DNA from 3 places in the Stutzerimonas sp. 21-1 genome. Region 2 is predicted to be linked to each of the others. Evidence: predicted binding sites of a transcription regulator. Region 2 holds the regulator's gene; each other region holds the start of a gene.
The links. The regulator FliA, encoded in region 2, starts transcription of late flagellar genes. The targets are predictions, from matches to a motif close to CTAAAGTTTNNNNNNNNNNNGCCGNTAA.
Positions count from the first base shown of each region.

Region 1: AC0ZJQ_RS16210 (methyl-accepting chemotaxis protein) is a predicted target of FliA. The motif match lies at 3,506-3,533, and genes of this name have one in related genera.
Region 3: AC0ZJQ_RS09040 (methyl-accepting chemotaxis protein) is a predicted target of FliA. The motif match lies at 2,786-2,813, and genes of this name have one in related genera.

Region 1 covers NZ_CM150500.1:3,361,760-3,367,527, forward strand. The annotation lists gene ada (bifunctional DNA-binding transcriptional regulator/O6-methylguanine-DNA methyltransferase Ada) at 1-233, shown strand, start outside; gene AC0ZJQ_RS16200 (hypothetical protein) at 294-536, shown strand; gene AC0ZJQ_RS16205 (TatD family hydrolase) at 545-1,375, shown strand; gene AC0ZJQ_RS16210 (methyl-accepting chemotaxis protein) at 1,383-3,413, opposite strand; gene ampE (regulatory signaling modulator protein AmpE) at 3,634-4,470, opposite strand; gene ampD (1,6-anhydro-N-acetylmuramyl-L-alanine amidase AmpD) at 4,493-5,044, opposite strand; gene nfi (deoxyribonuclease V) at 5,113-5,768, opposite strand, start outside.
Region 2 covers NZ_CM150500.1:2,691,483-2,697,250, forward strand. The annotation lists gene AC0ZJQ_RS13030 (chemotaxis protein CheA) at 1-1,877, opposite strand, end outside; gene AC0ZJQ_RS13035 (protein phosphatase CheZ) at 1,890-2,684, opposite strand; gene AC0ZJQ_RS13040 (chemotaxis response regulator CheY) at 2,708-3,082, opposite strand; gene fliA (RNA polymerase sigma factor FliA) at 3,156-3,902, opposite strand; gene fleN (flagellar synthesis regulator FleN) at 3,899-4,723, opposite strand; gene flhF (flagellar biosynthesis protein FlhF) at 4,814-5,768, opposite strand, start outside.
Region 3 covers NZ_CM150500.1:1,849,054-1,854,821, forward strand. The annotation lists gene AC0ZJQ_RS09030 (hypothetical protein) at 8-286, opposite strand; gene AC0ZJQ_RS09035 (hypothetical protein) at 427-696, opposite strand; gene AC0ZJQ_RS09040 (methyl-accepting chemotaxis protein) at 1,038-2,672, opposite strand; gene AC0ZJQ_RS09045 (undecaprenyl-diphosphate phosphatase) at 2,940-3,770, shown strand; gene AC0ZJQ_RS09050 (ABC-F family ATPase) at 3,837-5,426, opposite strand; gene AC0ZJQ_RS09055 (error-prone DNA polymerase) at 5,651-5,768, opposite strand, start outside.

The DNA.
Region 1 (5,768 bases), 670 kb from region 2:
AGGCATTGCAGGCCATTCCACTGGGGCAGACGCGGCGTTACGGCGAACTCGCCAGCACCCTCGACAGCCACGCCCGCGCCGTCGCCCGCGCCTGCGCGAGCAATCCGGTCGGCCTGCTGGTGCCCTGTCATCGCGTGGTCGGCGCACAGCAGGCGCTGACCGGCTACCGCTGGGGGCTGGCACGCAAGGCCGCGCTGCTCGCTGGCGAAGCGCGGGAGAAGCCGGGAGACTGACGGCGTTTTCGCGGTCCGATGTTGTGTCGACACCTCTCGCTGCCGCACCGGACCCGCGCCATGACCGACCTGAAACGCTACCGCATCCATTACCGCATCAATGGCGCACCCGCCTCGCTGCTGCTGAGCGCCTTCGAGGAACCAAGCCTGGAGCAGGCCGAGCTGGAAATCCTCCTCGCACACGTGCGTAACCCGCAGGCGGCGGTCGACGCGCCGTGGGAATCGCCGCTGCGCGCCAGCGAGCACAGCCGCATGGCCGAGCTGGGCGTCAGCGATATCCAGATCGAAGAAGAGTGCCGCTGAGCGTTAGCATGAGCGCCGAACCCGCCTCCATCGAGGGCAGACCGTCCGTGCCACTGATCGACACCCACACCCATCTGGACTTCGAGGATTTCGACGCCGACCGTCAGGCCGTGCTGGCACGCTGTGCCGCCCTCGGCGTCGAGCGAATCGTCGTGCTCGGCGTGCATGCGCAGAACTGGCAGCGCGTCTGGCAGCTGGCCAGCGAGCAGCCGGCCGTCTACGCCGCGCTCGGGCTGCATCCGGTGTACCAGCACCAGCACCGCGACGAGCACCTCGCGGCGCTGGGCGAATGGCTGCAGCGCCTGCGCGGCGAAGCGAAGCTCTGCGCCATCGGCGAGATCGGTCTGGACTACTACATCGACGCGCCGGACCATGAACGCCAGCAGTACCTTCTCGAGCGCCAGCTCCAGCTGGCCAGCGACTTCGAACTGCCGGCGCTGCTGCACGTGCGCCGCGCCCATGCGGCGATGATCGCCACGCTCAAGCGCCATCGGCTGCGCCGCGGCGGCATCGTGCATGCCTTCAGCGGCAGCTGGGAGGAAGCGCGCGAGTATCTGAAGCTGGGATTCAGGCTGGGCCTCGGCGGCGCCGGTACCTGGCCGCAGGCCCGACGCATGCAGCGCGTGCTTGAGCAGTTGCCGCTACATGGCATTGTGCTGGAAACCGACGCGCCGGACATGCCACCGGCGGGCCACGTCGGCGAGCGCAACAGCCCCGAGCTGCTGCCGGAGATCTGCCAGCGGCTGGCCGAACTCAAGGGCGTCAGCGCCGCAGAACTGGCCGCCGCCAGCTATCGCAACAGCTGCGAACTGTTCGGCTGGCCGCTCGGCGACGCCTAGTGCCCGGCTAGACGCGGAAGGCGCCGATCAGCTGCTGCAACTGCCCCACCAACTGGGTCAGCTCGCGACTGGCCTGCTCGGTATGCCCGGCGCCCTCGGCGGTGCGTTTGCCGGCTTCGTTGATCGCCACGATGTTGCGGTCGATGTCGTGCGCCACGGCCGTCTGCTGCTCGGCCGCCGCGGCGATCTGCTGGCTCTGGTCGACGATGCTGCCGACCGCGCCGAGGATGTGCTCCAGCGCCTGCTCCACCTGCGCCGACTGGTTTACCGTGCCCTCGGCCAGCGCGTGGCTGGCGTGCATGGTCTTCACCGCCGCGCCGACGCCGCCCTGCAGGCGCGCGATCATCTGCTCGATCTCTTCGGTGGACTGCTGCGTGCGCCGCGCCAGGTTGCGCACCTCGTCGGCGACCACGGCGAAGCCGCGGCCCTGTTCGCCGGCACGCGCCGCCTCGATCGCGGCGTTGAGCGCGAGCAGGTTGGTCTGCTCGGCGATGCCCTTGATCACGTCGAGCACCTGACTGATCGCCGCGCTGTCGTCGGCCAGGCGATTGATCACCTGCACCGACTGCGCGATTTCTTCGGCCAGCCGCTGGATGCCGCTGACCTGCGCGCTGACCAGGCCACGACCGCTGACGGTTTCGGCGTTGACGTCCTGCGCACTGCCCACCGCCGCCTCGGCGCTGGTGGCCACCGCCTGGGCGGTGGCGGACATCTGATTCATCGCGGTGGCGACCTGTTCGATCTGGCTGCGCTGCTCGGAGACCGTCTGGTTGCTCTCGCCGGAGACGTTCTCCACGCGCCCGGCCTGACGCTCGACTTCACCGACGGTCAGCCCGACCCGCTCGATCAGCTCGCGAATCCGCGCCACGCCATCGTTGAACAGCTGGCCCAGCTCACCCAGTTCGTCGCGGCTCTGCACCGCGTAGCGCGCGGTCATGTCGCCCTCGGCGACGCACTCCATGACCCGCCCAAGCCCGCGCAGCGAGGCCCGCGTCGAGACGTAGAAGCCACCGTACAGATAGGCCACCAGCAACAGCACGACGCCCAGCGCGCTCAGCAGCAGGGTCATCAGCAGGCGCTTCTGTGCCAGCCGCTCGGCGAGGTCGCCTTCGAGCAGCTGCAGGATCTGGTCGTTGAGCTGGTAGGTCTTCGCCATCTCGGCGCCGATACGGTCGTAGAACTGCGCCCAGGGCCGATCGAAGTCATCGGCCATGATCACCTCGTCCTGCAGAATCTCGCTGGCGAGCCCCAGCGAATCGCGGCTGGCATTGGCGTACTGGTCGAGCTGCGCGCGAGCCTCGGCACTGCCGGCGAGGCTGTCCTGCAGTTGCGCGGCGTACTGTGCCTGCAGCCGCTCCAGCTCGAGCACCAGATTGTCCAGCGTGTTGCTGGCATCGGAGTTGAGGTAGCCCTGGCCGAAGGTGTAGGAGCCCACCGCGCGCCCCTGGCCGAGCGTCGCGGTGATGGTCGGCGTCACGCTGGTCAGCAACTCGGCGAGCTGGCGCACTTCGCGCTGGGCGTCCTGACTGAGCCCGGACTGCCCGGCGATCAGCCGGATCATCACCTGCACACGCCCCAGCAGGCTCGCCGCCATCGCGGCCTTGGACTGCAGCGACTGCTCCGCCTGCGCGCTGCCCAGCGCCGTGCTCAGCTCGTCGCGACGGGCGCTGAATTCGGCGATCTGCTCGGGATCGTCGCTCACCGGTTGCAGGGCCTGCAGGCGCGCCGCCAGCCGGGATTCGACCTGGCCGCGACGCTCGGCAAGGACCGCGGCATTGCCGGTCTGACCGATGATCGCCTCGATCTGCACCAGGTCGTGCCAGTCCTCCACGTCGCGGCGCAGCTGCAGCGCGGAGCCAAGCAGCTCAAGGCTCTGCAGTTCGTTGCGGGTACCGACGAACTCCCGGTACGAATCACGCACCAGGTAGAAGTTGGTCAGCAGCATGGGGACGAAGAACAGCAGGCTGACGAGACTGAACTTCATGCCGAAGCTCAGCCGGTTCATGAACGCGACTGCGGGATACAACAGAGTTTTCACACGACGTCTCCCAATCTTATTGGTATGTGCTTGCGGCTGTTGCAGCCGCAGCGGGGCTCGTCAGAGAGAAGTAGCGGATCGAGTTATACGGGATATCGGTAGGCGCTTTTGTAACTTAAGGTAATGGCCTTATGGCATCGCAGCGCCGCCAGCCCGCAGTGCGGCGGCCCGCGGGTATTCGCGGGCGGTTATGGCGCATCATTCAGCCAGGTGGGGTGGTTCAGGCGAGTAGCGTCCACAGCGCGAGCGCCGCGTACCAGAGCACGCGCGCGCGCACCAGCAGCGCTCCGAGCGCGTCGAGCCGGGCGACACCCGCCTCGCCGGCGATCGGCGGCTCGAGATCGGCGGCCTGCGGACCGACCTCGGCGAGCAGCTGGCGCGCCGGCATGTCCCAGTCGAGCAAGCGGTGCAGCAGCGCGCGGTTGAGCGCGACGAAATTGCCGACCAGTGCGAAGCTGGCCAGCAGCACCCGTACCGCCAGCCAGTCGAAGGCGTGACGCACCTGGGCGGCGCGTTCGCGCAGCGGGTCCAGCTGGGCGTGCTCGACGGTCAGGGCGAGCAGCCGATAGGCCAGCGCCGCCATCGGTCCGAGCAGCACATACCAGAAGATCACCGCGAAAAAGCCTTCGTAGCTGCGCCACAGCAGCAGGCCCTGTGCCGCCTGCAGCAGGCTCGCCGGCTCCGCTTCGCGCAGCTTCAGATCGCGCTCGGCCACCAGCGCCGCGGCCTCCTCGTCGCCACGCCGCCAGGCATCGCGAAACGGCCCTAGCTCGCGCTTCACCGCACCGCGTCCGAGGCTGTACAGCACTACCAGCACATGCAGCGGCAGGCTCAGCCAGCCATAGGCCAGCGGTTCGAGCAGCCACAGCACGCAACCCAGCAGCAGTACCGGCAACAGCACCAGCAGCGCGAGCGCCAGCCACGGCGATGCGGTCAGCCGCGGTCGCGCCTCCAGTCGGCGCAGCTGGGCGAGCCAGGCGCCATCGCGCTGCAGTCGATGCCGCCAATCGGAGAATTTCTCGATCAGCAGCACCAGCAGAATCACCAGAAAACTCATCGTCACGTCTTCGCTTCCTCGTTCAACAGGTGATGGCGGCGGCGCGCAACCGCAGCCAGTCGAATGCCGGACCGGGATCGGTCTTGCGCCCCGGCGCGATGTCGCTGTGGCCGCAGATCCGCTCGCTGGTGATCGCCGGATAGGCTCGCTGCAGCAGCCGGCACAGCTCGATCAGCGCACCGTACTGCGCGTCGCTGTAGGGCTGATGATCGGTGCCTTCCAGCTCGATGCCGAGGGAGAAATCGTTGCAGCCCTCGCGCTCGCCGAAGCGCGACACCCCGGCATGCCAGGCGCGGTCGAGGCAGGAGACGAACTGGGTGATCGTGCCGTCGCGCTCGATGAGGAAATGCGCCGACACGCGCAGCTCGGCGATCTCGGCAAAGAACGGATGCTCGCCGCACGGCAGGCAGTTCTGGAAGAACTGCTGGACCCGGCCGGTGCCGAACTGGCCGGGCGGCAGGCTGATGTTGTGTATGACCAGCAGCGATATCTCGCCGTCCGGGCGCTCGTTGAAGTTCGGCGAGGGGCAATGGCGAACGCCCGCGCACCAGCCGGTCGCGCGATCCAGATACATGGGGTGGCCTTGGTTGACGGCAGGCTGGCAGGCTAGCCGCAGCGGCCCCGCTGCCGCAAGTCGGCCTGCTATCGTCGCAGCCGCGCAGCAGCCGCCTTCTCGTCCCGCCGCGAAGCCAGCCGATCGGCCAACCGGGTGGGCTCGGGCAGGCGATAGCGGGTGACGTACTGCATCACCAGCTGCGGCGCGCTGGCCAGGCTGACGCGGTTGCCCGGCGACACGATCAGCGGGCGTACGCGCTCCTTGCTGCGCAGCACCGTGCCCAGCACCTCGCCGGTCTTGCGATCGCGCAACGGCACCTGCGCGCCGCGCGCATCACCCAGCTCATCGTGTTCGCCAGTGAGAATCTTCTTCGCCACGCCGATGGTCGGCAGCCCGGTCACCACGCCCAGGTGCGCGGCAATCCCCAGCCGGCGTGGATGAGCGATGCCGTGGCCGTCGGAGAAGATCAGGTCGGGCACCTCCGGCAGCGCTTGCAGCGCCTGCAAGACCGCAGGCAACTCGCGAAACGACAGCAGTCCGGGAATGTAGGGCATCGAGGTGGGAATGCGCGTCAGGCTCTGCGCGACCACCTCCAGCGTCTGCGCATCGAGCAGCACGACCGCCGCGCGGGTGATCTGCCCCTGCTCCTCGAAACCCACGTCGACGCCGGCGATCAGCCGTAGCGGCGGGAAGTCGTCGACCAGCCGCACCTGCGCCGCCAGCGTCTGCTGCAGCGCGCGCG
Region 2 (5,768 bases):
AGCGGCAGCGCCTTGTCGCGGACGATGACCACTTCCTGGCCGTCCACCACGTTGGTGCGTGACAGGTCGAGGTGGAAGATCTCGTTGACGTTGACCAGCGGGAAAGCGAACGCCTGGTTGCCGAGCATGACCATCAGCGTCGGCATGATCGCCAGGGTCAGCGGCACCTTGATCACCACCCGCGAGCCCTGGCCCTTGGTGGAGAACACGTTGACCGTACCGTTGAGCTGGGAAATCTTGGTCTTGACCACGTCCATGCCGACACCACGGCCGGACACGTCGGAAATCTCGGTCTTGGTCGAGAAACCGGGCGCGAAGATCAGGTTGTAGCACTCCAGATCACTCAGGCGCTCGGCGGCATCCTTGTCCAGCATGCCCTTCTCGACCGCCTTGGCGCGCAGGATGTTGGCGTCCATCCCTTTGCCGTCGTCGGTGATCATCAGCAGGATGTGGTCGCCCTCCTGCTCGGCAGAGAGCACCACGCGTCCGACGCGCGGTTTGCCGGCGGCCTCGCGGTCCTCCGGCGACTCGATGCCGTGATCGACGGCATTGCGCACCAGGTGCACCAGCGGATCGGCCAGCGCCTCGACGAGGTTCTTGTCGAGATCGGTCTCTTCGCCCACCAGCTCCAGGTTGATCTCTTTCTTCAGGTTGCGCGCCAGATCGCGAACCAGCCGCGGGAAGCGGCCGAAGACTTTCTTGATCGGCTGCATGCGCGTCTTCATCACCGCGCTCTGCAGATCGGCGGTGACCACGTCGAGGTTGGACACCGCCTTGGACATGGCCTCGTCGCCGCTGTTGGCGCCCAGGCGCACCAGACGGTTACGCACCAGCACCAGCTCGCCGACCATATTCATGATCTCGTCGAGCCGGGCGGTATCGACCCGTACGGTGGTTTCCGCGTCGCTGGCCGGCTTCTCGGCCGGAGCCGCTGCGCGCGGCGCCGCCTCTGCCTTGCTCGGCGCGGCAGCGGGCTGGCGCGGCGCGCTCTTGGCCACTGCTGCGGGCTGAGCCGCTGCCGCTACTGCAGCGACCGGCGCCACGCTCTCGGGCTCGAACTTGCCCTTGCCGTGCAGCTGATCGAGCAGCGCTTCGAATTCGTCGTCGGTGATATTGTCGCCGGCCGCCGGGGCGCCGGTCTCGGCTACCGCGGGTGCTGACGCAGGCGTGGCGGCAGGCTCGTTGAACTGCCCTTTGCCGTGCAGTTGGTCGAGCAGCGCCTCGAATTCTTCGTCGGTGATCTCGTCGCCCGCGGCCGCTACCGGCTCTGCTGGCGTCTCCGCTTCGGCAGGTGCGGCACTGAACTGGCCCTTGCCGTGCAGCTGGTCGAGCAGCGACTCGAATTCATCGTCGGTGATTTCATCGCTCGCCGCCGCTGCGGATTCGACCGCAGCCGCCGTGTCGATGGCCTGCAGCATCTGCTCGAACTCGTCGTCCGCCGCTACCGGCGCCGCGACTTCTGCCGCCACGCTGGGAGCATCCGCCGACGCCGGCTCGGCCAGGCGCGCCAGCGCCGCCAGCAGCTCAGGGGTTGCCGGGGTCGGCTCGACGCGCTCGCGAACCTGACTGAACATGGCATTCACGGCGTCCAGCGCCTGCAGCACCACGTCCATCAGCTCGGAATCCACCCGGCGCTCGCCCTTGCGCAGAATGTCGAAGACGTTCTCGGCGATGTGGCAGCATTCCACCAGCTCGTTCAGCTGCAGGAAGCCCGCCCCGCCCTTGACCGTATGGAACCCGCGAAAAATTGCATTGAGCAACGCCATGTCGTCGGGGCTGCTTTCCAGCTCCACCAACTGCTCTGACAACAGTTCGAGAATCTCGCCGGCCTCTACCAGGAAATCCTGGAGGATTTCTTCATCGGCGTCGAAGCTCATATTGCAATTCCCCTAAAAGCCCAGGCTCGAAAGCAGATCGTCCACGTCGTCCTGTCCAGATACGACGTCCTCACGTATATCGGCATGCATCTGCGGACCTTCACCGTTGGAAGGCTCTTTCTCTTGTTTTTTCTTTTCCTGCTCGGCACGCATCGCGTCGCGGTCGTGCTGGATGCCGGCCACGCGATCGACCTGCCCGGCCATTGCCACCAAGTTGACCAGATTGCTTTCCAGCTCGGTGATGAGCCGCGTGACGCGCTTGATCACCTGCCCGGTCAGGTCCTGGAAGTCCTGTGCCAGCATGATTTCGCTGAGGTTCTGCGACAGCTGACTGCCATCGTTCATCGAGCGCTGCAGGTACTGGTCGATGCGCCGGACCAACTCGCGGAACTGCTCGGCGTTCATCTCGCGGCGCATGAAGCGCTGCCAGTCGGCGGTCAGGCTCTGGGCTTCGTAGCTGACGTAGTTCACCAGCGGCGCCGACTCCTCGACCAGATCCATGGTGCGGTTGGCGGCCTTCTCGGTCATCGCCACCACGTAGGAAAGCCGGTCGGTCGCATCGGTGATCGGCGACGGATCCCCGCCTGTGGCGCAGGTGTCCATCTCGAGCTTGACGATCGCGTTGTGCAGTTCGCGGGTGAGCTTGCCAACCTCTTGATAGAGTCCCTGATTACGGGCCTGGTTGAGCTCGTTGAACATTTGCGCCGCCTCATCGAAGCGGCCCTGCTGCAGGCTTTCAATCAGCTGCGGTGCATTGGCCTGCAGAGTCGCTTCGAACTCCGCCAGGCGTTGGTCTGCTTGCGTCATAGTGCCCTCGCGGCGTTACTGCTTCAGCCGTTGACGCGCTCGAAGATCTTTTCGATCTTCTCCTTGAGCACCTGGGCAGTGAAAGGCTTGACGACGTAACCGTTAACGCCGGCCTGAGCCGCTTCGATGATCTGATCGCGCTTGGCTTCGGCCGTCACCATCAGCACCGGCAGGTGCTTGAGGCGCTCGTCCGCACGTACGTGGCGCAGCAGGTCGATGCCGCTCATGCCCGGCATGTTCCAGTCGGTGACGAGGAAATCGAAGCTGCCGCTCTTGAGCATCGGCAACGCAGTGGTGCCGTCGTCGGCCTCGGCGGTATTGGTGAACCCCAGGTCTCGCAGGAGGTTCTTGATGATTCGTCTCATCGTCGAGAAGTCATCGACGATGAGGATTTTCATGTTCTTGTCCAAGTCGACCTCCGTAAATCCCAAAATCTCGGCAACCGAGCACGTCTCGCAGTGAGGGTACCAGTCAGCTCGCCCGCCATTCGCCGAGGCGGGCACGCAGACGGGCGGCGCACTGGCTATGCAGCTGACTGACCCGCGACTCGCTGACCCCGAGCACCTGACCGATTTCCTTCAAATTCAACTCTTCGTCGTAGTACAGCGACAGCACCAGCTTTTCGCGTTCGGGCAGGTTGGTGATGGCATCAGCCAGCGCCTGCTGGAAACGCTCGTCCTCAAGATCGCGAAACGGCTCGGAATGAGTGCTGGCGGCATCGTCGTGCAACTCGCCATGTTCGCCGTCCTGCAACAGGTCGTCGAAGCTGAACAGGCGGCTGCCCAGGGTATCGCCGAGAATGCCGTAGTACTCATCGAGGCTGAGCTTAAGTTCGGCCGCAACCTCGTGATCTTTAGCGTCACGTCCGGTTTTCGCTTCGATGGCGCGAATCGCCTCGCTGACCATGCGCGAGTTGCGATGCACCGAGCGTGGCGCCCAGTCACCCTTGCGCACCTCGTCGAGCATGGTGCCGCGGATGCGGATACCGGCGTAGGTTTCGAAGCTGGCGCCCTTGCCGGCGTCGTACTTCTTCGCTGCCTCCAGCAGGCCGATCATCCCGGCCTGGATCAGGTCGTCGACCTGGACGCTGGCCGGCAGGCGTGCGAGCAGGTGGTAGGCAATGCGCTTGACCAGCGGCGCATACTGGTCGATCAAACGATGCTGGGCATCCTTCGCCTGAGCCTTGCTGTAATACATAGCGAATCCAGCAGCCGTCATTCGTGAGTGTCGTTCGCCGGCCTGATCAGGCGCTCGACGAAGAATTCAAGATGCCCGCGCGGCGTGGCCGGCAGCGGCCAGGTGTCGACCTTCTGCGCGATGGCCTTGAAAGCCAATGCGCATTTCGACCGCGGATAGGCCTCGTAGACTGCACGCTGCTTCTGTACGGCCTTGCGCACGGCTTCGTCGTAGGGAATCGCACCGACGTACTGCAGCGCGACGTCGAGGAAGCGCTCGGTGACCTTGGTCAGCTTGGCGAACAGGTTGCGCCCTTCCTGCGGGGCGTGCGCCATGTTGGCCAGCACGCGAAAGCGGTTGATGCCGTAGTCGCGGTTGAGCAGCTTGATCAGCGCATAGGCATCGGTGATCGAGGTCGGCTCGTCGGTAACCACCAGCAATACCTCATGTGCGGCGCGCACGAAGCTGACCACCGCCTCGCCGATACCGGCGGCGGTGTCGATGATCAGTACGTCGAGATCCTCGATCTCGCTGAACGCCTGAATCAGGCCGGCGTGCTGCAGCGAGGACAGCTGCACCATGCTCTGCGTGCCGGATGCAGCCGGCACGATGCGAATGCCGCCCGGCCCCTGGATGAGCACGTCGCGCAGGTCGCATTCACCGGCGATCACGTCGGCAAGCGTGCGCTTGGTGGTCAGCCCCAGCAGCACGTCGACATTGGCCAGCCCGAGGTCGGCGTCGAGCAACACCACCCGCCGCCCGAGTTCGGCCAGCGCCAGTGCCAGATTGACCGACACGTTGGTCTTGCCGACGCCACCCTTGCCGCCGGTCACCGCAATCACCTGTACGGGATGCATACCCATGTTCAAACGCCTATATGTTGCTCGGCCTGCAAGGCCGGCGATGCATTCAGCTCGAATGCATCAGGTTTATCCGAGTAACGCACTGCCGCTTCAGCCCGCTCGCCGCGATGATTCGTTGTACAGGCCGGCGAACATATCGGCCATCGTTTCCTCGCTCGGCTCCTCGCCAGATTGCAGGCTCACCGCCCGACTGACCAGCTGATGACTGCGCGGCAGGTGCAGGTCATCGGGAATACGCGGCCCGTCGGCGAGGTAGGCTATCGGCAGGTGCTGGCTGATCGTTAGTCCGAGCACGTCGCCGAGCGAGCCGGCCTCGTCGAGCTTGGTCAGGATGCAACCGGCCAGGCCGCAGCGACGATAGTTGTGCCACGCCGCCTTGAGCACCTGGCTCTGGCTGGTGGCGGCCAGCACCAGGTAGTTCTTCGATTTCACGCCACGATCGGACAGCGCTTCCAGCTGCATGCGCAGTGTCGGATCGCTCGCCGGCAGACCGGCCGTGTCTATCAGGATCACGCGCTTGCGCGCCAGCGGCGCCAGCGTCTTGCCCAGCGGCTGCGACGGGTCGATCTGCACCACCGGCACATCGAGAATACGACCGAGCGTCTTCAGCTGCTCCTGCGCGCCGATGCGGTAGTTATCCATGCTCGCCAGCGCGATGTTCTGCGCGCCGTACTTCAATACGTAACGGGCCGCCAGCTTGGCCAGCGTGGTGGTCTTGCCGACACCGGCCGGTCCCACCAAGGCGATTACCCCGCCCTCTTCCAGCGGTTCGTGCTTGGTGACCTTGATCGCCTGCGCCAAGTGCGCCAGCAACATGCGCCAGGCCTGACGTTGATCAGCGATGGTGGCGACCTTTTCCAGCAGGCTGCGCGACAGCTCTGCCGGCAGGCCGAGACGCTGCAGGCGGCGCCAGAGCCCGGCCTGCTGCGGCCGCCGGCTCTGCTCCTGGCCCCAGGCGATGGAGCCGAGCTGCACTTCGATCAGCTCACGCAGACCTTGCAGTTCGGTGCACATGCTCTCGAAGGCACGCGTATCGACCGGCGCA
Region 3 (5,768 bases), 840 kb from region 2:
GTTGCGTTCAGGCGGCCGCCACGTGGTAAACGAGCCGGATTCCGTCGCCGCTGCCGTCACCGACCACGGAGCCGACTATTGGCGCGTGGGTGACGTCGCGCCCCGGGTAGGCCTCCTGCAGGTGCTGCAGGGCAATCTTGCAGACATGTTCGAGCAGCCCGGTGAACTGGGTATCGCGCGGGATGATGAACTTCAGGGTGATGTCGTGAGCGCCCGGCCCTTGCGGCAGGCTGGCCAGACCGCAGCTGTGCCATTGGTCGTTGACGTAGGCGTGAGCACCTTTCATGGGGAGTCTCCTGTTTCGTCGATATCTCTACTGACCGTGAAACAGGTGAATGGGTCGGTCGACGCGAAACAAACGCAGCGTCCGGAAATGCAAAAGGCCCGGAGCAGAGCTGCCGGGCCTTCTGGAGACACGCACCGAATTTATTCAGGCATGTGCCAGGGCGAGAAGTGGATGCCGTCGCGGGTCATCTGCTCGCGGGACTGCTCCAACGCTTCGCCCAACTTGACCGGATCGGTGTACACGCTGCTGGACATCTTGCAGCGGCCCAGCGGGCGGGCGAGGGCGCTGTCGACAACGGTGATGCTGACTTCGCCGTTACCTTCCGGCAGGGTCCAGGCTACGCACTGGAAGGGCTTGAATGCGCGATCGGTGATGAGGAGGGCGTCGTTGATGCGGAGCGGTGCGTTCATTGGGCATGTCTCTCTGTGTGCGATGGGTGGGCCATTCGAGCCTTGCAGCGTTGGCCTTACATGCAGTTGATGTACGCAGAGGACTTGCGAGTCACACTCGAATTCCGAGAGTTGAGACTTTTTTTGCAATTAGCCAAAGGTATAACGCGCGAGTTTGGTTTCTGGCGCACCAATCAGGCGTGCTAAGAACATGATTTAAAAGGAATTTGCTGGAAGGCGCAGGCGTTGCCCAGGCGACCGGCGGTCAGTCGGGCTGCGACAACTTGCCGCCAAATAAAAAACGGCAGGCCGATGCCTGCCGTGTGACTCGGCGCCCCGATGTAACCGGGGCGCTCAGTCGATCAGACGCGGAACTGGCGCAGCAGACTGTTCAGGCGCTCGGCCAGTTCACCGAGGTGCTTGCCAGCCTCGCGGGTCTGCTCGGCGGCGTCGGTGCTCTGTTGTGCCAGGCCGGCCGCCTGGGTGACGTTCTGGTTGATGTCTTCGACCACATGCGACTGCTGCAGCGTCGCGCTGGCGATGGAGGCATTGAGGCCGGACAGGTTGCGCAGCGCCTGGGCGATCTGCCCGAGGCTCTCGCCGGCCTGGCTGGCCTGCTCGACGGTGAGCTGCGATGCCCGGTTGCTCTCCATGATCACGTTCACCGCCGCGCCGGAGTTCTTCTGCAGGCGCTCGATCATGGTCTGGATTTCCGCCGTCGATTGCTGGGTGCGCTGCGCGAGCAGACGTACCTCGTCGGCGACCACGGCGAAGCCGCGGCCCTGTTCGCCGGCGCGGGCGGCCTCGATGGCGGCGTTGAGCGCGAGCAGGTTGGTCTGGTCGGCGATGGAACCGATCACTTCGAGCACGCTGCCGATCTTGGTGGTTTCATCGGCCAGCGACTGGATGACGCCCACGGCCTGGCTGATGGTCGCCGACAGCTGGTCGATCTGTTGCAGGCTGGCCTCGATGTTCTGCTGGCCCTGGCCGGCCTGGTTCTCCGCATCGCCAACTTCGCTGGCGGCATGCTCGGCGTTCTTCGCGACTTCCTGTACGGCGTAGGTGACTTCGTTGATCGCAGTGGCCACCAGCTCCATCTGCTGCAGCTGCTGCTGGCTTTGCTGGAAGGCATCCCCGGAGACGCTGCCGAGCGTCTGGGACGATTGTCCTAGCGACTGCGCCGTCTCCAGCAGCTGGCTGATCACGCTGCGCAGCTTGCCGGTAAAGCGGTTGAAGTCGCGGCCCAAGGTGGTCAGTTCATCGTTGCCGGAAACATCCAGATCGCGCGTCAGATCGGCCTCGCCGCTGGCGATGTTGGCCATCGCCGACATCGAGTTGCGCAGCGGGCGGGTGATGCTGCGGATCAGAATAGCCACCAGTACGGCCATGATCGCCGCGATGAGCAGCCCGATGATGGAGAAACGCATCAGATAGTTCTTGAACTCGGCCTCGACGTCATCGACGTAGATGCCCGAGCCGATGATCCAGCCCCAGGGCTGGAACAGCTGAACGTAGGAAATCTTCGGTACCGGGTCGGCTTCGCCCGGCTTGGCCCACATGTAGTCCACGGCCCCGGCGCCGTTACTGCGGGCCACGGCGACCATTTCGTTGAACAGTGCCTTGCCGGTCGGGTCCTTGACCTGGGACAGATTCTGACCTTCGAGCTTGGGCTGCATCGGGTGCATGATCATGACCGGGCCGAGATCGTTGATCCAGAAGTAATCCTGGCCGTCGTAGCGCAACGCGCGGATTTGCTTGATGGCCGCCTGCTGCGCCTCGGCGGTGGACATGGCACCGCTGGTTTCGAGCTGGCGGTAGTGATCGAAGATGCCGGCAGCAGTCTCGACCACATGACGGGTCATCTCCTGCTTGCCCTTGTACAGATCGCTACGCACCTGCTGGATCATCAGCATGCCGAGGATGAACAGCATGAGGATGGCGACCACCGGAATCAGCCACAGACGCTTGCTGATGGGAAACTTTCGCAGCAGATTCATTTTCGTAGAACTCCTGATGAGCCTTTTATCTTTATGCGCACCGGCATCGGTGCAATGTGCCGGACAGATGAGTGATCGTCGCCGCTCTGCCTGTCCGGCCTCTCCCTGATAGCTTTTCGGCCGCGCGTGGCTAAAAATGAGCCCCCTCCCGTGACGCGGCGGAATTTACTTGGCCGCGACGAGTCAGAACAGCGGCCAGACGCCGTGCTGGCATATACCTTTGTTGTATTTTCAAGTGCGATGGTCTGCATCGCTGATGGGGAATAGATGGATCTTTGGATTGCCGTACAGGCATTGATTCTGGGAGTGGTTGAGGGCCTGACGGAGTTTCTGCCGGTATCCAGTACCGGGCACCAGATCATCGTCGCGGATCTGATCGGCTTCGGCGGTGAACGCGCGCTGGCCTTCAACATCATCATTCAGCTGGGCGCCATCCTGGCGGTGGTCTGGGAGTATCGGCGCAAGATCATCGGCGTGGTGGTGGGCCTGCCGAAGGAGCGCGAAGCGCAGAGATTCACGCTGAATCTGCTGATCGCCTTCATGCCGGCAGTAGTGCTTGGCGTGTTGTTCGCCGACCTCATCCATCATTACCTGTTCAACCCGATCACGGTTGCTACCGCACTGGTGATCGGCGGCATCGTCATGCTCTGGGCGGAGAACCGCGACCATCGCATCGAAGCCGAAACGGTCGACGACATGCGCTGGACGCACGCGCTCAAGGTCGGTTTCGCCCAGTGCCTGGCGCTGGTACCGGGTACGTCGCGCTCCGGCTCGACGATCATCGGTGGCCTGCTGTTCGGCCTTTCGCGCAAGGCGGCGACGGAATTCTCCTTCTTCCTGGCGATGCCGACGATGGTGGGCGCAGCCGCGTACTCGGGCTACAAGTATCGCGACCTGTTCCAGCCCGGCGACTTCCCGGTGTTCGCCATCGGCTTCGTCACCTCGTTCCTCTTCGCGATGCTGGCAGTGCGGGCGCTGCTGAAGTTCATCGGCAACCACAGCTATGCGGCGTTCGCCTGGTATCGCATCGTCTTCGGCATCATCATCCTGGCGACCTGGCAGTTCGGCCTGATCGACTGGAGCACGGCGGTGGGTTAGGACGCTGAGCCCGGAAACAAAAAAGCCCCGCTTTCGCGGGGCTTTTTCATGGGGCTTGTCGATCGATCAGACCAACACGCCCTGGCTGCGCAGGTAGTCGTCGTAGCTGCCGCTGAAGTCGGTCACACCGTTCTCCGACAGCTCGATGATGCGCGTGGCCAGCGAGCTGACGAACTCGCGGTCATGGCTGACGAAGATCAGCGTGCCCGGGTAGTTCTCCAGCGCCAGGTTGAGCGCCTCGATCGATTCCATGTCCAGGTGGTTGGTCGGTTCGTCCATCACCAGCACGTTGGGTTTCTTCAGGATCAGCTTGCCGAACAGCATGCGGCCCTGTTCACCCCCGGAAATCACCTTCACCGATTTCTTGATCTCGTCGTTGGAAAACAGCATGCGCCCGAGGGTGCCACGCACCAGCTGTTCACCGCCCTGGGTCCACTGGCCCATCCAGTCGAACAGCGTGACGTCGTCCTCGAAGTCCTCGGCATGATCCTGGGCGAAGTAACCGACATCGGCGCTTTCGGTCCATTTCACTTCGCCGGACAGCGGCGGCATCTCGCCGACCAGCGTGCGCAGCAGGGTGGTCTTGCCGATGCCGTTGGGTCCGATGATGGCCACCCGTTCACCGGCTTCGATCTGCAGGTTCAGGTTCTTGAACAGCGCAGTGCCGTCGTAACCCTGGCTGAGGCGTTCCAGCGTGACCGCTTGGCGATGCAGCTTCTTGTACTGCTCGAAGCGGATGAACGGGCTGACCCGGCTGGACGGCTTGACCTCTTCCAGCTGGATCTTGTCGATCAGCTTGGCGCGGCTGGTGGCCTGCTTGGCCTTCGAGGCGTTGGCCGAGAAGCGGCTGACGAAGGTCTGCAGTTCGGCGATCTGCGCCTTTTTCTTGGCGTTGTCCGACAACAGGCGTTCGCGGGCCTGGGTCGCCGCGGTCATGTATTCGTCGTAGTTGCCGGGGAACAGGCGCAGCTCGCCGTAATCCAGGTCGGCCATGTGGGTGCAGACCGAGTTCAGGAAGTGACGGTCGTGGGAAATGATGATCATGGTGCTGTTGCGCGCCGTGAGCACCGATTCCAGCCAGCGGATGGTGTTGATGTCCAGGTGGTTGGTCGGTTCGTCCAGCAGCAGCACTTCCGGGTCGGAGAACAGCGCCTGGGCCAGCAGCACGCGCAGCTTCCAACCCGGTGCCACGGCGCTCATCGGGCCGAAATGCTGATCGAGCGGGATGCCCAGGCCGAGCAGCAGCTCGCCAGCGCGGGATTCGGCGGTGTAGCCGTCGAACTCGGCGAACTGTACTTCCAGCTCGGCGACGGCCATGCCGTCGTCCTCGCTCATTTCCGGCAGGGCATAGATGCGGTCACGCTCGGCCTTGATCTGCCACAGCTCCTCGTGGCCCATGATCACGGTGTCGATCACGCTGAAGTCTTCGTAGGCGAACTGATCCTGGCGCAGCTTGCCCAGGCGCACGTTGGGTTCGAGCATCACCTGACCGGCCGACGGCTCCAGCTCGCCGCCGAGAATCTTCATGAAGGTCGACTTGCCGCAGCCGTTGGCGCCGATCAGGCCGTAGCGGTTGCCGCCGCCGAACTTGACGGAAACGTTTTCGAACAGCGGCTTGGCGCCGAACTGCATGGTGATGTTAGCGGTGGAAATCAAGAGGCTCTATCTCACGGGTTTCAAAGGGTTACGTTGGGGCTTGTGGGCAGGTTTCGCGTGCCATTGCGGCTCGGCGCCGGCGTTATCGCTTCGGCGGGCAGCACTGAGTGCGGGCTACATGCGCCGCATCGGGGTCTATCGTGAGGCGCGCATTGTACGGAGGCCGGCCGCGAATACCCAGCGCTAGCCGCCAGGCGCGTCGTGAGGGCTCCGTTCGAGCCGGTTCACTGGAAGTCCCGACTGCGCACATCCAGCCCTGAGAGCAGCGCACTGAGGTCGCGCAGACGGCCGGCGATCACGTGGCGCACACCATGAGCGGACTCCAGATGACCGTCGACCTGC